DNA from 4 places in the Paenibacillus sp. A3M_27_13 genome. Region 2 is predicted to be linked to each of the others. Evidence: riboswitches for the same ligand, from Rfam matches in the RefSeq annotation. Region 2 holds a riboswitch; each other region holds the start of a gene.
What was found. A riboswitch is a leader RNA that binds a small molecule or an ion and turns the genes downstream of it on or off. The one in region 2 is predicted to bind thiamine pyrophosphate.

Region 1 (4,215 bases), on a different contig from region 2:
GTAGCTTGCCCCCCCTTGTCAACATAAACATTCGCATTTACGTAAGGAAAATCGGCTCCCTTGAGCGATTTCTCCAGAAAATCGAGACCGTAGTTGAATTCGTGGTTACCCACTGTCGCCGCATCATAGCCCATCAAGTTCATCATCTTGTAGACTGGATGGACACCGCCTTCTTTTTCATAGGTTTTGTTTCTGGCCATATAATCGCCTAATGGATTGCCCTGTAACAAATCACCGTTATCGAACAGCATGCTGTTTCTTGTTTCACTACGCGCCTGTTGGATCAAACCAGCTGTGCTAATCAAGCCATATTCGTTGGTTTCTTTGTCTGAATAGTAATCATAGTTCATCAGCGACGCATGAATATCCGTTGTTTCCATGATCCGCAAATTCACCGTAGCGCTATCGCGAGAATCGCTAGCTGCCCAGGATGGAGCGGCCGAAAACACCAGCATGCTACAAGCCACAACTGCTGCTGTAAACCCTTTAAACCAATTTTTACGAAATAACAAAATATACCCCTCCTCATTAAGGTGTATGCCTCATATACATACTTTTGCACATATATGTAAGCCTTGAACCCACCATTTCTATTTTAATCCAACGCCAGATAAAAGAGTAGTCATTTACTTAAATTATTTATGAAAAAATAATTAATTTTCTCAAAAAAATAAAAAGCCAGCAAACCTCCTAAAAAACTCGGAGATTCACCGGCTTATCCATTTATATTCGTATTACTTCTTCCAAACCTGGCGCTCAGATTGCTGACCCACATACTCAATGCGTGTCGGATTCACGTCCAGAATGACATAATCGGGATCATCCGGTCCGGAAAACCATTCCTTCAAGGAATCGTTCCACACTTGTTTGCGCAGCCCCTCATCAGCTGTGATCTGGACGGTAGCCTCCACTTCTACGACTTCCTTCGTACCGCCAACTTCATAACCCAGCAGCAGATAAGCATTCGGATTGTCCTTTAGCTCCTCTACTTTATGCGTTTTGCGATCTGTCGCCAGATGAATGTTCATTCCATCGTTAAAAAGGGCCATATAGCGTACTTTCGGTTTGCCACCCTCTACCGTACCTAACGAGCAAAATTTGTTGTTATCCAAAGCCTTCACAATGGCTTGTTCCAGTTGGTTGCGATCCAATGTTTCCGTTTTACCCACAGTACAACAACTCCTTTTCACGAATTAGAATTCTCTACGGCCACGCCATTGGGCACCAGCCCATCTGAACCTACTTGCGTAGCTGTTCTGAAAATAACATGACCGGATCGAATCGAATTGATTCATGCTCATTTTCAGATCAAAGCTCACAGTAAAAGTGTACCCTGTGGTTCGGCAAATGAACCGTCATCTCTCCCTTCATGCTGGACAGACCCGCATTCAAGGCATATAATCGTCGTAGTAAACCCGAATAAATGAACCCATTAAACCATACAATGCCAGGGGTGCTGGAATCGGCCGGCTGAGAGTGTGTCCCAAGACACTGACCCTTACAACCTGATCTGGGTAATGCCAGCGTAGGAATGCTTAAGCAAGATGTGCCTTTTTTACATAGGACCATCCCTTACTTTGGTATATACAAGCGCAAGCGTCCCGGAAACTCGGGGCGCTTTTTTTGTTGAAGATTAAGTTGTTGGAAAGATCGCATCCGGCAGATGTTATTTTTAGAAAATGGGGAACTTAAGCTGTCTGATTGGACGGATAACGGGTAATTAAAGGAGAGAACACAACGATGAAGCGCATGAAAATATTAAGCCTGGGACTGATCAGTCTGTGGCTCATGGCCCTGACCCTGACCGCTTGCGGTGGAAGTCCCCCCACATCCCAAGAAGCGGCTCCCGCTACCGACACTCAAACGTCTACTCCGGCAAAGGGGCTCAAAGATGTTAAAGTCGTGCTCGACTGGACACCCAATACGAATCATACGGGACTCTATGTCGCTAAGGACAAAGGATTTTACGAAAAAGCGGGTTTGAATGTCCAAATTGTTCAACCTGGTTCAGGCGGAGCTGATCAAATGGTTGCTTCTAATGCTGCACCTTTTGGTATCAGCTACCAAGAAGGCGTCACACAGGCTCGTACGCAAGGCGTGCCGCTTGTATCCATCGCTGCGGTGATTCAGCATAATACCTCAGGCTTCGCAGCCCCGGTAGATCGTGGAATTAAGAGCCCGAAAGATTTTGAAGGTAAAAAATACGGCGGTTGGGGCTCTCCCGTAGAAGAAGCGGTCATGAAATCCATCATGGATTCAGACAAAGGCGATGTGAGCAAAGTGAAGATCATCAACATGGGCAATGCAGACTATTTTACAGCCGTGAAGCGGGATATCGACTTTGCCTGGATTTTCTACGCATGGACCGGAATCGAGGCCCAGCTTCGAGGTGAGCCATTGGATATGCTGTATGTAAAAGATTATTCCAAAAGCCTCGATTACTATACACCTGTAATTGTGAGCAACGAACAGACAATAAAAAATGATCCCGAGCTGGTCAAAGCGTTCATGGACGCTACCGCACAAGGCTATGAATACACTATCGCTCATCCGGAAGAAGCCGCAGACATCTTAAGCAAAGCTGTACCGGAGCTGGATAAAAAACTGGTGCTTGCCAGCCAAAAATGGCTAAGCCCGCGTTATCAGGACGATGCAGCGCAATGGGGTGTGCAAAAAGCGGAGGTATGGCAAAACTATTCGGACTGGATGTACGAACGCAAGCTGCTCAGCAAGCCTTTGGAAGTCGATAAAGCCTTCACAAACGGTTTCCTGCCCAAGCGTTGATCATTTGTTAAAACGCTAAATAAGACTGAACTAGAGAAGTGAACGAGGCGCCACTACGCAGTCGGATGGTGCTTCCCATCGCTGCTGTACCCAGATTTCTTTTATGAATATCCAGAGGTTGAAATCTGGGTACAAAGGCGAACGCTAACGCTTGTACAGCACCATTTCGCCCACTTCGTTCTCGTTCTACTTGGTTTATTCTTTAGTTTTTCATATTATCTAAGCGCTAAGTAGGTGCGCTTGTGTGTTAAAAATGCCACACAAACCAGCTTTAAAAATAGGGTGCTTTTAAGGCGGTTGGCAGCGTAGTGGTTCATTTGAATCTGGAGAAGCGAAGCGATCGTAAGATCAAATGAAACGCGAAGCGGTCTCCCCGCCTTAAACCAATTTATTTTCCTATAACTTAAACAATAAAGGACAGGTGAATTTGCATGGCTAACACACTGCTCAGTATTCAAGTAATCCCTAAAACTCCTAATAACGAGGACTCTTACACGTATGTAGATAAGGCGATCGAGGTCATTCAGCGCTCCGGTGTCAAACATCAGGTGAATCCATTGGATACGACCATGGAGGGCGAGCTCGACGAGTTGCTGAAAGTGGTTAAAGAAATGCACGAGGCTTTGACGGAAGCGGGCAGTCCCAGCGTCATTTCACAGATCAAAATCGCACATAACCTACAAGGCATCAGCATGAACAAGCTGACCGAGAAATATCGCCCATGAATCCGAAAGGCAAGAACGCATCCTGGTGGAAAAGCGTATGGCCGCCCTTTGTGGCGGTCCTCTTCTTTTTAGCGGCCTGGCAGGGGGCGGTTTCCTATTTGCATGTTGAATCCTGGCTGCTGCCTGCTCCATCCCTCATCGTACAAGAGGGCATGGCCCAGACGGCGCTGCTTGGTGCCCATACATGGGCTACGATTCGTCTGACACTTGCGGGATTCGCGATAGGGACAGCAACGGGACTGTTGATCGCCATCGTTCTTCATACAATCCCTTTTCTCAAATCCGCCCTGTATCCGCTGCTTATTCTGAGCCAAAACATTCCAATCATCGCCCTGGGACCGCTGCTCATGGTGTGGTTTGGTTTTGGCGTGCTGCCCAAGCTGATGGTCATTACCCTAGTATGCTTTTTCCCCGTGGCTGTAGCGGCCATGGACGGGCTGACTCGAACAGACCGTACGATGATGAACTATATGCGGATGTCGGGTGCAAGCCGCATGGCTATTTTTATGAAGCTGGAGCTGCCACATTCCCTGCCGCAAGTCTTTTCTGGCGTTAAAATTGCTGCTACCTATAGTGTGATGGGTGCGATCATTGCGGAATGGATCGGAGCTAGTGAAGGAATTGGATATTATATGCTGCTGCAAAAATCGGCCTATCGCACGGACCTCATTTTTGCCGCCATCGGCATTATTGTTGCACTCAGCTT
Region 2 (4,215 bases):
TAAGGATATAAGAGAAGAAAAACTGATTTTCATATTTGATAAAAACAGAGTATTTAGACCTGATTCATTAGAACCAAAACCATCAGAATAAGTTAGCGCATCCATATCGAAAATTAGTTCTTTTAGATCAACAGAAGGAAGAATATATGGTTATTTTGTCATAGATAAATAGAAGAATAAAACAGATTCGCACGTCCATACTATGGACAACATGTCATCTTGAGGATTTTGCAAAAATCCGATAAGCGACTTTCAATGAACAAGATATAGATCGAAATGGTTTAGTTCGTCTATATCTTGCACTTCGGAGCGACTGAAATCGAATTTTGTGAAATTCTTACAATATGAAAATGAAGAGAAGGAAGGTCTTTCTATGGAAGCATTTTATGTCAATCGCGATGGGTCATTATCTACTCCATTACGGGGAAAGGATGTGTTGGCAAATCCCCTTTTGAACAAAGGTGTCGCTTTTACAGAAGAAGAACGCAAGGAGCTGGGTTTGGAAGGAATCCTTCCTCCAACCGTCCTTTCATTGGAGAAACAGAGCGTACGGGCATATCAGCAGTTTCTCGCACAACCCACCATGCTGCGTAAAAATGCTTCTCTCAACGACCTTCACAACCGAAATGTCGTACTCTACTACCGGCTGCTAACCGATCATTTGAGTGAAATGCTGCCCGTAGTCTACACGCCGACCGTAGGAACCGCGATTCAAGAATATAGTCACGAGTATAACCGCCCTGGAGGCGTATATTTGTCGATAGATAACCCGAACGGTATTGGACAAGCATTCCATAATTCTGGTTTGAGCGGCCATGATGTGGATCTGATTGTCGTGACAGATTCCGAAAGTATTTTGGGGATTGGTGACTGGGGCGTCGGGGGGATTAACATTGCTATTGGCAAGCTTGCAGTATATACGGCTGCGGCAGGCATTCATCCTGGGCGGGTGCTGCCAATTGTACTGGATGTAGGCACGAATAATGAAAAGCTGCTGAATGATCCACTGTACATCGGAAACCGCCATAAACGAGTTCGCGGAGAAGCCTATAACCAGTTTATTGATACTTTTATCAGCAAAACGTTAGCGCAATTCCCGAAGGCGCTTTTACATTGGGAAGATGTGGGTAGCGTTAATGCGCGCCATATTATAGGAAAATACGGTCAAAGCATACTCACCTTCAACGATGATATACAAGGTACAGGAGCAGTGACCCTGGCTGCGATTCTTTCGGCGGTGGGTGTCACCAAGACTCCGCTGCGTGAACAAAAAATACTTGTTTTCGGCCCAGGGGCTGCAGGGATCGGTAACGCTGATCAAATTCGGGGCGCTATGATCGAGGATGGCCTTTCCGTAGATGATTCATTCAAGTCCTTTTGGGCCTTTGATTATCGCGGGCTGTTAACGGAAGATATGGAAGACGTATTGGAGTATCAGAAACCGTATGTGCGCAAAAAGGATGAAGTCAGCTCATGGACCCGGTCGGGTGACGGCAAAATACCGCTACTGGAGGTCATCCGTCAGGTGAAGCCTACGATATTGATTGGAACTTCCGGTGTAGCAGGTGCCTTTTCTGAAGAGATCATCAAGGAGATGGCAAAGCATGTAGAACGCCCGATCATTATGCCCATGTCCAATCCTACAAACCTTGCAGAAGCAGTACCCGAGGATTTGATCCGGTGGACAGATGGCAGAGCACTGATCGCAACCGGAAGTCCTTTTGAGCCCGTTACCTATAACGATACAAATTTTGAGATTGGACAGGCGAACAATGCCTTTGTTTTTCCGGGACTGGGTCTGGGTGCGATTGTGGTTAAAGCCAAAAGGATTACCCCTGCGATGTTTACAGCGGCAGCAGTTGCTGTTGCCAATGGTGTAGATTCGAATACGCCTGGCGGTGCGCTACTCCCTCATATCCGAAAATTACGCGAAGTTTCGTACGCTGTTGCGATTGCGGTTGCAAAAGCCGCGATTCAGGATCAGGTAGCGCAGGCGCACATTTCAGATGTGGAACAAGCTATACAAGATGCAATGTGGAAACCGAAATATGCCAAGGTCAAAGCAGTGGAAAGTGTAATTCATCACCCTCACTAAGCCCAAAACACCTAACTAGAGGAAATTTAATATTTTGTACACTATGTTTGACATAGCATATGAACGAATGTACAGTAATAGTCAAAAGAATAGAAGTCCACTAGGGGAGCCACTATGGCTGAGACAAGAGCGTATCTTGGACCCTTTGAACCTGATCTAGTTCGTACTAGCGTAGGAAAGTGGAGCCTTCGTATATAAGGTTTCAAGCGTTTTTTGCGTATTGGGCCTATTGTTGAAGCCGCTCCATTTTTCCGGGGCGGCTTTTTAGCGTTGTTCCGGAATTATATTCTTACAGGACTTCTTGCTCTTCAATTTAATGGAGGTGGGGAAATTGAGTTTTACACAAGAACTCCGTCGGCAGGCGGACGGCATTTTTCAAGCGATTTTTGAGCATCCCTTTGTGAGAGGTATTGCTGAAGGAAGTTTGACAAGGGGACAGCTGATTCACTATGTAAAACAGGACTTTGAATATTTGAACGCCTACATGCGGATATACGGCATCGCAATCTCCAAATGCACGAATCGGGAGGACATGGCTGTATTTAATGAACAAATCTCTTTTATTCTCCACAGCGAGGTTCATCCGCATCAAAATTTCTGTGCTGTCGCAGGGGTGAGCTATGAAGAGTTGCAGGGATATCCGCTCGCTCCGTCGGCTCATCACTATATCCGTCACATGCTGACGGTTGCGCATGAGGGTAGCCTGAGCGAGATCTTGGCTGTGCTGCTGCCATGTATGTGGACGTATGCCGAGATTGGTCGCAGACTGCTGGATGAAGTAAAGCCGGATGAGTCCCATCCGTTCTATGAATGGATGGGCTTCTATGGAGACCAGCTTGATGATACAACACTCAAGTTCCGAGAACGTGTAGATGCTTGGGCGGAAGGCGCAACGGCTGCTGAGCGAGAGCGGATGATTGAGCATTTTATACTGAGCTGCCAGCTGGAATATAAGTTCTGGGACATGGCCTATAAGCAGGAAGAATGGCCGGTCCAGATACAGGCAGCGGTCTTGGAATAGTCAGCCTGGCAATTCGATGCGTGAAGTACAGTTAATGCCCTTTGAACCACCAACTATAGAGAGGATAATCATTATGAGTACATGGGAAAAAAGTTATTCGGATCTCCTGACGAAGGTACAAAACAGCAAACCCCTCGTTCACAATATGACCAATGTGGTAGTCACTAACTTTACGGCCAACGGCCTGTATGCATTGGGCGCCTCCCCGGTGATGGCCTATGCACCCGAGGAAGTAGCAGACATGGCAAAAATAGCGGGAGCCATCGTGTTAAACATCGGTACGCTGAACCGCGAACTGGTGGATGCCATGATCATTGCTGGACAATCGGCGAATGCACACGGTGTTCCGGTCCTGCTAGATCCGGTCGGTGCGGGAGCAACGAGCTTTAGAACCGAATCGGCACTGCGAATCCTGAGAGAAGTCAAAATCTCATTGGTGCGGGGCAATGCAGCCGAAGTCGCGCATCTTGTTGGAGAAGCGCGTGAGATTAAAGGCGTAGATGCTGGTGACAGTGCTGACAGCGGAAATGTCGATCTGGCAATTCGGGCTGCTCAAACGCTCAATACAATGGTTGTCATTACTGGAAAAGAGGACGTCATCACCGATGGGGCCGAAGCACGAATGATAAGCGGTGGAGACGCGCTGCTCACGAAGGTAACCGGAGCAGGCTGCCTGCTGACCTCTGTGTTAGGTGCCTTTGCAGCTGTTGAACCCAACCTGCTGCTCGCAGGTACAGCAGGCTTGGCATTTTACGGTGCAGCAGCTTCCCGAGCCGCAGCACGTACCGCAGAGCTGGGGCCCGGCAGCTTCCAGATTGCCTTTCTCGACGAGCTCGCCAAACTACATACAGGTTCGCTAGAGGGGCATGTCACTGTCCGTGAAGCCGGAACAACCACAGCAGGTGGTGCGCGATGACAGACGTTCGTGTACCCAGAGCACTGACGATTGCCGGTTCGGACAGTGGCGGCGGGGCCGGGATTCAAGCCGATCTCAAAACCTTTCAGGAGCTTGGCGTTTACGGCATGTCGGCTATTACGGCCATTACCGTACAGAATACTTTAGGGGTCCACGGCGTATATCCGCTGCCACAGGAAGCAA
Region 3 (4,215 bases), on a different contig from region 2:
GGATGCGAACGGAACACCGATCCGCAAGGATTGGTTCGTAGACCATGAATCGGGAGAAATAGTAGTATGGGGACATGATCCGAGACCGCAGCCTACCCTTGTGAACCAGACGGTGAATATTGATCAGGGTGTGGTATTTGGCGGTATGCTGACCGCTTATCGTTATCCGGAAAAGGAATTTGTCAGCGTTCCGGCACATGAGAATTATGCGAATGATCCCGATAGCCCACTTGTCCGGTGGCAGAGAAAACGGTTTTCCCCGCCGAATTTACGCAAGCTAATCGCTGGTTACAGTGTGCTGACGGAATCGTATGGCGAAGTGCGCGTACAAGGAGAATGGATCAAATCCGCTATAGATACCGTGTCACATGTGACGGTACCCATGGAGGAGCTGGTGTATATTCCACCGACGATGAGCCCTGCTCCAGCGGTGTCTGCAGAGGAAGGATATCTGGAGCATCCACGTGAGGCGCTGGCTTATTATCGCGGGCAAGGAGTACAAACGATGGTGGCCGAGAAAAAACATATGGGTAGCCGGGCTATTTTGCTATTATTCAAAAACGAACAGGCCGCTGTTCAATATGTAGGCTACCCGACATTGGGCACGATCTATAGTCGGAGTGGGAGAGCTTTCTTTGAACAAAGCCTTGGGAAGCAAGTGATGGAGAAGCTGAATGTGGATTTACGGACTGCTGGATATTTTGAACGGAACCAGACGGATTTTGTATTGCTGGATGCGGAAATTGTACCGTGGAATCTCAAGGCTCGGGAACTGATTGCTGCACAGTATGCGCATGTGGGGGAGGCAGCTCTGTTGGATCGCAGTAAGCTGGTAGACAAGCTGAAGCAGGCGAAGGTTGCAGGTCGAGAGGTTGGAGACTGGTTGGAGGAAATGGAACAGAAGTACGCGAATGCCGTAACGTTTCAAGAGGCTTTTCAAAAATATTGCTGGGATGTGGACGGTCTGGATGAAATTCGTATTGCACCGTTCCATACGCTGGCACACAGCGGAAAGACTTTTTTCGACCATTCTCATATTTGGCATATGGAGCAAAACCGGGAGCTGGCTGGGCTGTCTTCCCTGTTTATGGAGACAGAGTATCGCGTTATCACGGACGAAGCAAGCGAGGAAGAGGTCATTCGCTGGTGGAACGAGATGACAGAGGATGGTCATGAGGGGATTGTGATCAAGCCGGAACGCTTTTTGATGAAAAATCGGGACAAGATGATTCAGCCTGCAATCAAGGTGAGAGGCCGGAAGTATTTGCACATCATTTACGGTATGGATTATCTTGCCCCTGAGAATTTAAAGCGTCTGAAGCAGCGTCGAACGAACAAAAAGGAGCGTCATGCCCTGATGGAAGGAGCGCTTGGTATGGAAGGCGTGGAACGTTTTGTCCGCAAGGATACGGTAGATCGTATTCATGAATGCGTCCTTGCCGCGCTATCTCTGGAATCGGAGCCGATTGATCCGAGATTGTAGTTTGCGAAGGAGGGATTGAGATGGAAAGGGGTACACCGTTAATTGATATTGGCGTGAACTTGATGCACCGTTCGTTTCATGCGGATCGGGAACAGGTGGTAGAGAGAGCCGCAGCTGTAGGGATTTCACCCCTGATTATTACCGGGACCAGTGTCCGTAGCAGTCGAGAGGCTTCTCAGTATGCAGCACGTTATCCGGGCAAGCTGTATGCGACAGCTGGCGTGCATCCCCATGATGCCAAAGACTGCAGCGCAGATACGATCCAGCAGCTCCGCCAGCTGGCGAGTCAGCCGCAGGTCGTATCCATAGGGGAATGCGGATTGGACTATAACCGTGATTTTTCGCCGCGTGATGTGCAGCGCCGATGGTTTGAGGAGCAAATCCAACTGGCGGGTGAGCTTAATATGCCGTTATTTCTTCATGAACGAGATGCACATGAGGATTTTGTTGCTATGCTGCGGGAGTATCAAGGGCTTGTCGATAAAGCAGTGGTGCATTGTTTTACAGGCACGGAACAAGAATTGCATACGTATGTAGAGATGGGACTGTATATCGGGATCACCGGCTGGATTTGCGACGAACGGCGTGGCAAACATCTGCGTGAACTGGTCAGAGATATTCCCTTGGACCGTCTGATGATTGAAACGGATGCACCATTTTTGACCCCGCGTAATTTGCCCGTGAAGCCTAAAGAAGGGCGTAATGAGCCCATGTATCTCGCTCACATTGCTGCTACGGTTGCCGAATGTACAGGCCGAAGCATGATGGAGATCGAAATCGCCACGACGGAGACAGCCAAACGTTTCTTCGGATTATAGGATTGTCAAAGCCATAGATGTGGTATATATTATAGTGAATTAAAAAAGCATTGTCGGGAGCTTGAGAAAGTCAGGCTGAGAGGGTGGCCCTTGCCACTGACCGTGAAATCTGATCTGGGTAATGCCAGCGTAGAGAAACCAAGAACACTATACAGGAATGCCGCTTGTTTCGCGGTTGTCGATAGATACAATGTATGTCCTAGCATTTTACCTTGACCCTGACTTTGGCTTGGTATCAGTGTAGTAGCTTAGACTACTGGTTATATAAGGCATATCGACGAATGATGTTTTGTATGGTGCTTCACCTTTTACTGCGCATAAAGCTTGCCTGGAGATTCAGCTCCAGACAAGCTTTTTTTTATGGCCAAGAGGCCAATTATAAGGATAAGGGGAGCACGCAATAATGAATACTGCTGTAAGAGCGTCCAAAGGGTTGAAGCTGACTGATATTTTGGTCACGATTGTGATCGCTGTTGTGTTCGGGTTAGTCTACAAAATATGGGGACCTGCCTATGATTTGATGAAACCATTCGGTTTACACGCCGAGCAACTGATGTATGGCATGTGGTTTATGGCAGGCACGTTTGCTTATCTCATCATTCGCAAGCCGGGTGTTGCAATTTTGGCAGAGGTGGCAGCGGCAACGGTCAGTGCTTTTTTGGGAAGCGAATGGGGGATGTCCACTTTGTACTATGGCCTGCTGCAAGGCTTGGGAGCGGAGCTATTTTTTGCGGCTTTTCTGTATCGGAACGCAAACCTGTGGGTTGCTTCGCTAGCTGCGGCTGGGGCGGCTGTCGCTTCTCTAATTTTAGACTTCAGCTACGGGTATATTGATCAGCTTTCGACCTGGAACTATGTTTTGTATATTGGTTTTCGCATGATTGGCAGCATTGTGATTGCCGGGGTATTCGCGTTCTATCTGGCCAGGGCATTGGAGGTAACCGGAGTCACGCGAAGTTTGAGACCCGCAACGGAACAAGATTATAAGGGGCTGGATTGATGAGCCAGGCAACCGAAGATGTAGTGGCTTCGATCACCCGTCTTCGGTTGAAATTTCCCGGTGAGCAGGAGCTGCTTTTTCACAATATGTCTTTGTCTGTCCGCAAGGGGGAAAAGCTGCTGCTGCTGGGACCGAGTGGATGCGGTAAATCAACGCTGCTCCAAGTGTTAAGCGGTCTGATTCCACGCACGATAGAAGTGCCTATGAAATGCGATGCTGCTGTAATCCCAAGTGTCTCAGGTATTGTATTTCAAGATCCTGATACGCAGTTTTGTATGTCATATGCAGACGAGGAACTGGCTTTTGTGTTGGAAAATAATCAGGTTCCTCGTGAGCAGATGCGATCCCGTATTCGCGAGCTGCTGATACAGGTTGGTCTATCAACGGATGATATACACATGCCCATTGGCAGCATGTCACAGGGAATGAAACAGCGGCTGGCGATTGCGTCTGTGCTGGCTATGGAGCCAGAAGTGCTTTTTCTGGATGAGCCCACGGCTTTGTTGGACGAGGAAGGCACTACACAGGTGTGGGATACCATTCGAAACATTTCGGTAGACCAGACACTGGTGATCGTGGAGCATAAAATTAATGAAATTGTCCATGATGTGGACCGGATTGTGGTGCTTTCTGCTCAAGGGGAGATCATTGCGGATGGAAGGGCGGAAGAAGTATTTCATGGGCAGCGGCAGGCATTGTCCGAGTATGGCGTGTGGTACCCGGGAGTATGGAATGAATCGTCTTCGCCGCGTTGGAGTGAATCAGTGACACAGCAGAATGGTACGGGGAATGGTACAGGGATTGGTTTGCTGGAGCTGGAACATTTTAGTGGCCTCCGCGGTTTAAGTTCAGTGATTTATGTGGAGCATGCGCAGGTGAAGCCTGGCGACTGGATTGGCGTGGTCGGTGAAAAC
Region 4 (4,215 bases), on a different contig from region 2:
CCGTTGCGATAATGCCCGACGGCAGCATATACGCCCTCGACCCCAGGGACAGTGCCTATAAAAGGATGACCTGATGCGGCCTGCGGACGTAAGCCCGCCCAAGTGCGTATAAAAGAAGCTTCACGGACGCGCGGCAGCCAAGCAGAGGCACGTGCCAGCAACCCCTCCAAGCCTCCTACGGTCACCTCTTCGTCATATTGATGCGGAAGGCTCGTTGCCCCAATCCAAAGCTCGTTATTCTGTTTAGGCACGAGGTAAATATCATCAGCATAAATGGTGTATTCTAACGGGTGATCCTTCAAGGAGACCGCTACCGCTTCGCCCTTGACCGGATAAAGTGGATATTCAAATCCAACCTGCGCTAGCAATTTCATGCTATCCAAGCCTCCGGCAATAATGACCTGATCGCAGGAAAAAAAGCCACTATCTGTTCGAACACCGCAAACTCGACCATTCTGTATGACCAGTTGCTCTGCCTGTGTACCAGACCATACCGTTGCCCCCAGCACCGCAGCAGCACCTGCATAAGCACGGCAAAGCTGGACAGGAGCCACTTGTGTCTCTTTTGAACGATATATTGCCCCGATCGCTTGTTCATCCAAACCTGGAATTCGTCGGGCCAATTCCTTCGCATCCCACCAGATAGGACAATCATCCTCTCGCGTTTTAGCAGCTTTCCAGCGTTTTTGGCCTTCAGTTTCCGTACGGAAAGGAGTCACAAATCCTTCTGTACGGAATTCCACCGAAATACCTGACAAACGCTCCAGATCACAGACAAGCTCAGGGAATGCGTCTCGACTTATGCGAGCAAACCGTGCCAGCTCAGAGTCGGTGAACTCTTCACTTTCCGCTGCCAGCATTCCAACCGCTGCTCCTGAGGCTCCCTCACCCGGGATCAATCGTTCCAGCATGATCGTACTTCTTCCCTCCTTGGCCACATGGTAAGCAATGGAACTGCCGATGACACCTCCACCTATGACCAAGCATTCAGCGTGTCCTATCGCTCTTGCCTCTGTGTGTATCTTTGGCATTTGTTCCGTGTCTCCTCTCCATAAACCATTCTGCTTTCAGCTTGCCTCTACTCTCGTTTTCTCGCTACAGGTTGTGAACTACAAGATCTGCCATTCGCCTATATTCCAGCGCAGCTGCAACGGGCGACTCAGCCTCCCATATACCAGACATCACCGCAATTCCGCTTGCTCCGGCCCTATAAAGCTCCGGGATATGGTGCGGTTGTATGCCGCCCAGCGCGATCACCGGAATGTTCGACAGCCTGCAAATATGTTCAAGCTGAGCTAAACCCCGTGGTACAATACCGGGCTTACAATGGGTCTCATATATGTGACCATAAAGTACATAGTCCGCTCCTACCCGCTCGGCAGTCTGCGCCTCCTTCAAGGAATGCACAGATACTCCACAGCGTGTACCCTTTGGAAGTAGGCTTTTCACATCCGCTACAGGTAATCCATTAGCTGGTAGCTGGACGGCTCCAACCAAAGTAAGTAAAGCTACATCCACACGATCATTTACTACAATTTGTTGCAAAGGAACTCCCTGCTCCACCATGCTGCGAGTCAAAGATAGCAATGCAGAGGCACCATTCTGTTTTAAACGTGCGTGTACATAATGAACATACGGACAAATCACAGCAGCCACTTGGGCTGCTTGTGCAAAAGTGCCCTTTTCCATCGAAATTGCGTGTAATTCGATTTTGTCTTCACCTCACATTGGACTAAAAGATCTAAGCTTAGCCAGTCACGTCTACCAGCAGTAATGAAAGAGGATTGTATGTGAATCGTCTACGGAAGCTCGAACAACTTAAAGTGAACGAAACGCAAAAAAACCACTTCCCCAAGGAAGTGGTTTAACGAACGTCCAATAATCGAACGGACAATGATATCCGTATACGTGTATCGTCCCACGCACAAACAAAAATAAGATGGTGTTGCCTTGTTTGTACGGCGCTCACTTCCCTACGCTGGCATAACCCAGATCAGGTGCAAAGGGTCCGAAATCCATTTATTCCGTCTCAGCCGCATGGGCGGCTCCCCTAGTGTGACTATTTTATTGTATAAGCTAAAGATAGCTTAGCATATTTTCCTAATTCTGCAAACCCCACTTCGTGTGAAATATGCAGAATTGGATTTAGTTGATGTTAGTTAACTTTACTTGACCACTCTTCCACATTCCACGTTTTGGTTACCCAATCCTCGTAAAAGTCCGGTTCGTGAGATACAAGCAATACGGTCCCTTTGTATTCCTTCAAGGCACGTTTCAGCTCATCCTTAGCTTTAACATCCAAGTGGTTGGTAGGCTCATCGAACAGTACCCAGTTGCTTTCACGCATTAACAGTTTGCAAAGACGGACTTTAGCCTGTTCTCCACCACTGAGCGCAGATAGCGGACGCGTGATATGCTCATTCTTTAAACCGCAACGCGCCAAATGCGCTCGTACTTCATGCTGGTTCAAATGTGGGAATTCATTCCACACATCGTCAATCGGTGTAATTTTCTCCGCCTTTACTTCCTGCTCAAAATAAGCGGGCTGCAAAAAATCACCTTGATAGGTTTTTCCACTGATTGGCGGTATTTTTCCCAATATGGTTTTGAGCAATGTCGATTTACCGACACCGTTGTAGCCAACAATAGCAATCTTTTCGCCACGTTCAATCGTCATGGACATTTTAGGCAAAAGGGCATGCGTATAACCAATCTCAAAATCAATACCCTCAAATACCGTCTTTCCGCTTGCACGTGCTTCTTTGAATTGAAAGGTTGGCTTCGCAGCTTCTTCAGGCTTATCTATACGTTCGATCCGATCAAGTTGCTTTTCACGGCTCTTTGCTCGGCCTGATGTAGAGGCACGCGCTTTATTACGCTGAATAAAATCTTCCTGTTTCTTAATAAAGTCCTGTTGCTTCTCATAAGCATCAATATGCTGAGCTTTGTTCAGATCCGCCATTTCAAGAAACTTTTCATAGTTAGCTGAATAACGGGTCATCTTGGCAAATTCAAGATGGTAAATAACATTAACGACCTGGTTCATAAACTCAGTATCATGTGAAATAAGAATAAAAGCATAGGGATAATCCTTCAAATAGCGCGTAAGCCATTCAATATGCTCTACATCCAAATAGTTGGTAGGCTCATCCAGCAGCAGGACATTTGGCTTTTCCAACAGCAACTTAGCAAGAAGCACCTTTGTCCGTTGCCCACCGCTAAGTGCAGATACATCCCGGTCCAGTCCTATGGCCGACAGACCTAGTCCATTCGCCATTTCTTCAACCTTCACATCAATGAGGTAAAAATCCCCCATATCCAGTTGCTCCTGAATTTCACCCATCTGTTCCAGCAGCACTTCCAACTCTTCAGGAGAAGCATCCCCCATTTTGTCAGTAATCTGCATCATTTCCTTTTCCAATTCCAACAAAGGAAGAAAAGCGTCTTTCAAAACATCACGTACCGTTTTGCCCGGTGTCAGCTTGGTATGCTGATCCAGATAGCCGTAACGTACACGTGGAGTCCATTCCACTTTACCCTCATCCTTAAGCAATTTTCCAGTCAGAATGTTCATGAGTGTCGATTTACCGACACCGTTAGCTCCTACCAAACCTACACGTTCCCCCGCAAGCAATCGAAAGGAAACATTTTTAAATAATGCGCGGTCCCCAAAGTTGTGAGATACATTTTCTACAGTCAATAAACTCATAAGCTGTTTTTGGCTCCTTATTGTCATCGGCGCTGCCGACTGTTCTTATTTCATATGCATTTCGTTTCTTTCAAAGCTTTATTGTAGCACATTCTGCAACCATATCGGAATATGGAAAACAGCGATTTTTAAGGTTTTTGATATGGATCTGCCTAAAAAAAGAAAAACCACCCATGAAGGTGATTATTTTAAGCCATTATAACATTTGTACTCAAAGTATCCCGCAGCTGCTGCAGATTTTTCATCCGCAAAACGTTCACTCGCTTTAAAGGGAGCTGGACATGAATCTCTATAAAAATATTTCATCCCAGTATCTGGTTCTATGCCGCCTATAATGTCTTGCTTTCTAACGACTCTCCCACCACCAAATCCATAGTTATTGTAATACCTGTCTCCGACCGGAATGCCTTGGATAAACGCGATCAGACCCACATCATCTACTGTGTTGTACCACTCCTCTTGCGGAATGAGCGGTAGCGTGAACGTATAAGTTATGCCGTTACGTG

Region 1: another riboswitch for thiamine pyrophosphate. It lies ahead of NLX82_RS18245 (ABC transporter substrate-binding protein); the one in region 2 lies ahead of tenA (thiaminase II).
Region 3: another riboswitch for thiamine pyrophosphate. It lies ahead of NLX82_RS22365 (ECF transporter S component); the one in region 2 lies ahead of tenA (thiaminase II).
Region 4: another riboswitch for thiamine pyrophosphate. It lies ahead of NLX82_RS01190 (thiamine phosphate synthase); the one in region 2 lies ahead of tenA (thiaminase II).

Annotation. Positions count from the first base shown of each region.
Region 1 covers NZ_JANAVE010000005.1:53,620-57,834, reverse strand. The annotation lists gene NLX82_RS18255 (bifunctional 2',3'-cyclic-nucleotide 2'-phosphodiesterase/3'-nucleotidase) at 1-512, opposite strand, end outside; gene NLX82_RS18250 (pyridoxamine 5'-phosphate oxidase family protein) at 735-1,169, opposite strand; TPP riboswitch at 1,440-1,549, shown strand; gene NLX82_RS18245 (ABC transporter substrate-binding protein) at 1,741-2,784, shown strand; gene NLX82_RS18240 (MTH1187 family thiamine-binding protein) at 3,216-3,509, shown strand; gene NLX82_RS18235 (ABC transporter permease) at 3,506-4,215, shown strand, end outside.
Region 2 covers NZ_JANAVE010000004.1:101,420-105,634, forward strand. The annotation lists gene NLX82_RS16675 (NAD-dependent malic enzyme) at 374-2,095, shown strand; TPP riboswitch at 2,188-2,290, shown strand; gene tenA (thiaminase II) at 2,427-3,116, shown strand; gene thiM (hydroxyethylthiazole kinase) at 3,190-4,032, shown strand; gene thiD (bifunctional hydroxymethylpyrimidine kinase/phosphomethylpyrimidine kinase) at 4,029-4,215, shown strand, end outside.
Region 3 covers NZ_JANAVE010000008.1:151,058-155,272, forward strand. The annotation lists gene NLX82_RS22355 (polynucleotide kinase-phosphatase) at 1-1,483, shown strand, start outside; gene NLX82_RS22360 (TatD family hydrolase) at 1,504-2,301, shown strand; TPP riboswitch at 2,346-2,455, shown strand; gene NLX82_RS22365 (ECF transporter S component) at 2,705-3,301, shown strand; gene NLX82_RS22370 (ABC transporter ATP-binding protein) at 3,301-4,215, shown strand, end outside.
Region 4 covers NZ_JANAVE010000001.1:271,872-276,086, forward strand. The annotation lists gene thiO (glycine oxidase ThiO) at 1-1,031, opposite strand, end outside; gene NLX82_RS01190 (thiamine phosphate synthase) at 1,096-1,689, opposite strand; TPP riboswitch at 1,954-2,062, opposite strand; gene NLX82_RS01195 (ABC-F family ATP-binding cassette domain-containing protein) at 2,156-3,709, opposite strand; gene NLX82_RS01200 (hypothetical protein) at 3,893-4,215, opposite strand, start outside.